2 regions of the Catenulispora sp. GP43 genome follow, and region 2 is predicted to be linked to the other one. Evidence: riboswitches for the same ligand, from Rfam matches in the RefSeq annotation. Region 2 holds a riboswitch; the other holds the start of a gene.
The links. A riboswitch is a leader RNA that binds a small molecule or an ion and turns the genes downstream of it on or off. The one in region 2 is predicted to bind ZMP and ZTP.
Positions count from the first base shown of each region.

Region 1: it holds a riboswitch for ZMP and ZTP, as region 2 does, so the genes downstream of both, ABH926_RS02350 (bifunctional 5,10-methylenetetrahydrofolate dehydrogenase/5,10-methenyltetrahydrofolate cyclohydrolase) here and glyA (serine hydroxymethyltransferase) in region 2, are expected to answer to the same signal.

Region 1 covers NZ_JBGCCT010000001.1:528,095-530,475, forward strand. Annotated here, with positions in the region: gene ABH926_RS02345 (PQQ-binding-like beta-propeller repeat protein) at 1-689, shown strand, start outside; gene ABH926_RS02350 (bifunctional 5,10-methylenetetrahydrofolate dehydrogenase/5,10-methenyltetrahydrofolate cyclohydrolase) at 715-1,554, opposite strand; ZMP/ZTP riboswitch at 1,580-1,669, opposite strand; gene ABH926_RS02355 (geranylgeranyl reductase family protein) at 1,703-2,381, opposite strand, start outside.
Region 2 covers NZ_JBGCCT010000009.1:326,474-328,854, reverse strand. Annotated here, with positions in the region: gene ABH926_RS20855 (class I SAM-dependent RNA methyltransferase) at 1-1,173, shown strand, start outside; ZMP/ZTP riboswitch at 1,176-1,279, shown strand; gene glyA (serine hydroxymethyltransferase) at 1,308-2,381, shown strand, end outside.

The DNA of each region.
Region 1 (2,381 bases), on a different contig from region 2:
CCTCGGGATCCGTGAACTGGTTCGAGGCCTCGTCGAGCGGACGCGGCGGCATGTGGGCCCCCGGCGCGCCGGCGATCGGCACGGACCGCCTGTACTTCTCGATCGGCAACGGCGACGCGGTGCAGGCCGGGCAGCCCTATGACGGCACCGACTCGGTGGTCGCCCTGGATGTGAACGCCAAACGGGTGGACTTCTTCGCCCCGGCGTCCTGGGCTCAGGACAACGGGGCCGACCTGGACCTGGGGTCGATGAATCCGGTGCTGGCGGCCGGGCATGTGATCATCGCCGGTAAATCAGGGCAGGGATACCTGCTGGATCCGGCCGCCCTGGGCGGCATCGGCGGCGGGACCCCGTTCCAGGCGTGCTCGGCGTTCGGGGCGGCCGCGGCGGACGGGGACGTGGTGTATCTGCCGTGCGCGGACGGCACGCGCGCCTTCCGGATCGGGGATCAGGTGACGCCGCTCTGGCACGCCGCGCACACCAACGGGCAGCCGGTCCTGGCCGGCGGCCTGGTCTGGGCCGCCGACTACGACAGCGGCGTGCTGTACGCGCTCGATCCGGCCACCGGCCATGCCGCCCGGCAGATCGCCGTCGGAGCGCTGCCGCACTTCGCCACGCCGGCCGTCGTCGGGGACAAGCTGTTCCTGGGAACGGCGAAGGGTGTGGCGATCATCGGCGTGCGGTCATAAAACCCGACCGCCGCCGCGGCTTCGGCTACCGCCCCGTGACCTGCCGCCGCGCCGCTTCAACGGTCTGCTCCAACAACACTGCGATCGTCATCGGCCCGACGCCTCCGGGCACCGGCGTGATCAGGCTCGCCTTCTCCACTGCCGACGCGAAGTCGACATCGCCGACGTTGCCGGGGTTGTAGCCGGCGTCGACGACGACGGCGCCGGGCTTGATGTCGGCGCCCTTGATGAAGTTCGGCCGCCCGACCGCGGCGATGAGGATGTCGGCTTCGCGCGTGTGCGCGGCGAGGTCGACCGTCTTGGAGTGGCAGTACGTCACCGTCGCGTCCCGGGCCAGCAGCAGCATGCCCACCGGCTTGCCGAGGATCGGGCTGCGGCCCACCACCACCGCGTGCTTGCCGGCGAGTTCGACCTCGTATTCGTCCAGCAGCCGCAGGATGCCGCCGGGGGTGGCCGAGGCGAAGCCGGGCTCGCCGAAGGCCATGGCGGCGAAGGAGTGCATGGTCACGCCGTCCACGTCCTTCTCCGGCGCGATGGCCTCGAAGGCGGTGCGCTCGTCGATGTGCGCGGGCACGGGGTGCTGGAGCAGGATGCCGTGCACGTCCGGGTCCTGCGACAGCTCGGTGAGCGCGGCGACCAGCGTCCCGGTGGTGATGGTGTCGGGCAGCTCCACGTGCCACGAACCGATCCCGGCCTTCGCACTGCGGTTCTGCTTCATCCGGACGTAGGTGACCGAAGCCGGATCCGAGCCGACGAGCACGGTGGCCAGACACGGGGTCACCCCGGTGGCGGCCGTCAGGGCGGCCGCGTCGGCGGCGGCCTTCTCCACGATGTGCCGGGCTGCTTCGGTGCCGTTCATGAGCATGGGCACGCCTCCTGGGCGGCTTGAAGGAAGTCGCCCAGGCGCACGGCATAGACACAGCGAGTGTCAGGCCGCTCCCCGGTGGTGTCCCACCTGAACGCCAGTCACGGCCTGACAGCACTCTACGTCACGAGCAGAATGACGCGGCAGACTACGCGTCCGGCGCGATCTTCGCCATCGCGTTGATGATGCGGTCCATCGCGTCGCCGCCCTTGGGGTCGGTGAGGTTGGCGAGCGTCTTCAGCGTGAAGCGCATCAGCATCGGGTGCGACAGGCCGCGCTGGGTGGCCAGGCGCATCACCTTCGGGTTGCCGATCAGGCGGACGAACAGGCGGCCCATCGTGTAGTAGCCGCCGTAGGTCTCCTTCAGCGCGCGCGGGTACGCCGACAGCGCCAGCTCCCGCTCCGGGCCGGCCGGACGCGCCAGGGCCTGGGCGATCACGTCCGCGGCGAGTTCGCCGGACTCCATCGCGTAGGCGATGCCCTCGCCGTTGAACGGGTTCACCATGCCGCCGGCGTCGCCGACGAGCAGCACGCCGCGGGTGTAGTGCGGCTGGCGGTTGAAGCCCATGGGCAGCGCGGCGCCGCGGATCGGCTCGGTGCGGTTCTCCTCGTTGAAGCCCCACTCCTCGGGGGTGTTCTTCAGCCAGGCGCGCAGCAGGTCGGGGTACTTCACGTTGCGGAAGGACTTGGTGGTGTTCAGGATACCCAGGCCCACGTTGGAGGTGCCGTCGCCCATGCCGAAGACCCAGCCGTAGCCGGGGAGCAGGCGCTCGCCGTCCCAGAGCTCGAGCCAGGACTCGAGGTAGTCGTCGTTGGTGCGCGGCGAC
Region 2 (2,381 bases):
ACGGACGGCGACGCCAAGGACTCGTTCTGGCGGGCCGACGCGGTGGAGGTCCTCCAGGCCTCCGAAGACCGCGTGGAGGCCCCCTGCGAGTACGCCGGGCCCGGCCTGTGCGGCGGCTGCGACTGGCAGCACGCGAGCTACGAGGCGCAGCTCCGGATCAAGGGCGAGGTCGTCGCCGAGCAGCTGCGGCGGCTGGCGAAGCTGGACCGCGAGGTGGTCGTCGAGGAGGTCGCCTCGCCGTTCGGCTGGCGCACGCGCGTGCAGTTCGCGGTGGATCCCGACGGGAGCCTGGGGTTCCGGAAGCACCGTTCCCACGAAGTGGTCCCCGTTGAGGAATGCGCCATCGCGTCCTCCGGGGTCGACGAGGTCGGCGCTCTCCAGCGGAACTGGCCGGGGATGGAGACGGTCGAGGTGATCGCCGCGACCGGCTCTGCGGACCGGGCTCTGGTGGTCACCCCGAAGCGCGGGGAGCAGATGCCCTATGTGGACGCCGACGTAAAGGTGTCCGTTCTGCGGGGCGTCTCCAGGAACACCCACATCTCCGGTGTGCAGCGCATCCATGGGCGTCCTTACGTACGCGAGGTCGCCGAGGGACGCACTTGGCGGGTCAGCGGTAGCGGCTTCTGGCAGGTGCACCCGGCGGCGCCGGACGTGCTGACCGAAGCGGTCCTGGACTACCTGAATCCCCGGGAAGGGGATGTGGCGCTCGACCTCTATTGCGGAGTCGGCCTGTTCGCCGCTCCGTTGGCCGAGGGCGTCGGCGAGAGCGGTGCGGTGCTGGCGGTCGAACTGGACCGACAGGCCGTCCGGGACGCCGCGCACAACCTCGGGTTCGTGGAGGACCAGGAGGAGAGCGCCGAGTTCCCGTGGCTGGACCTCGTCGAGGGCTCCGTGGACGAGGTCCTGGCGGACGAGGGCTACGTCCCGGACCGCGCGGACATCGTCGTGCTCGACCCTCCGCGGGCCGGAGCGGGCCGGGACGTGTGCGACCGCATCGCCGCGCTCGGGCCGCGCGCCGTGGCGTACGTCGCGTGCGACCCGGCTTCGCTGGCCCGGGACGTCGCGTACTTCGCGGAGGCCGGCTACGAGCTGACCGACCTGCGGGCCTTCGACCTGTTCCCGATGACCCGGCATGTGGAATGCGTGGCGTTGCTGCGACCCGCGCAGCGATAGCATTTGTCCATCGCGACTGGCGCAGACCGCGTGAAACCACGCGGAGGTGGAACCGACCACCAGGAAGCGATCGACGTAGCGGGCACCGCGCGCCTGGGTGTCCTTCCGGACGATGACGCCCGAGGAGGCATCACATGCACTCGCCCGCCATTCCCGAGCTCGCACAGGAAGACCCGCAGATCGCAGGCCTGATCGAGGACGAGGCCCGCCGCCAGTACGAGAAGATCCGCATGATCGCCTCGGAGAACTATGTCTCCGCGGCGGTCCTGGAGGCCTCCGGCACGGTCCTGACGAACAAGTACTCCGAGGGGTACGCCGGCCGCCGATACTACGAGGGCCAGCAGTTCATCGACCCGATCGAGACCATCGCGATCGACCGCGCCAAGTCGCTGTTCGGCGTGGACCACGCCAACGTGCAGCCCTACTCCGGCTCCCCGGCGAACCTCGCGGTGTACCTGGCGTTCCTGAAGCCGGGCGACACCTTCATGGGCGCGGGCCTGGCCGCCGGCGGCCACCTCACCCACGGCTCCCCGGTGTCGGTGACCGGCAAGTGGTTCAACCCGGTCGCCTACGGCGTCTCCCGCGAGACCGGCATCGTGGACATGAACGAGGTCCGCGACCTGGCCCTGAAGGAGCGCCCGAAGGTCATCTTCTGCGGCGGCACCGCGATCCCGCGCACCATCGACTTCCCGGCCTTCGCCGAGATCGCCAAGGAGATCGGCGCCATCCTGGTCTCCGACATCGCGCACATCGCCGGCCTGGTCGCCGGCGGCGCCCACCCCTCCCCGGTGGGCTACGCGGACGTCATCACCACCACCACGCACAAGACCCTGCGCGGTCCGCGCGGCGCGATGATCATGACGACCGAGGAGTACGCGACGCCGATCGACAAGGCCGTCTTCCCCGGCCTGCAGGGCGGCCCGCACAACCACACCACCGCCGGCATCGCGGTGGCGCTGAAGGAGGCCGCGCAGCCGGAGTTCAAGACCTACGCGGCGACCGTCGTGGCCAACGCCAAGGCGCTGGCCGCCGGCCTCACCGAGCGCGGCTGGGACCTGGTGTCCGGCGGCACGGACAACCACCTGATCCTGGCCGACCTGACCCCCAAGGGCGTCACCGGCAAGGTGGCGGCCAAGGCGCTGGACGCGGCCGGCATCGAGCTGAACTACAACTCGGTGCCCTTCGACCCGCGCAAGCCGTTCGACCCC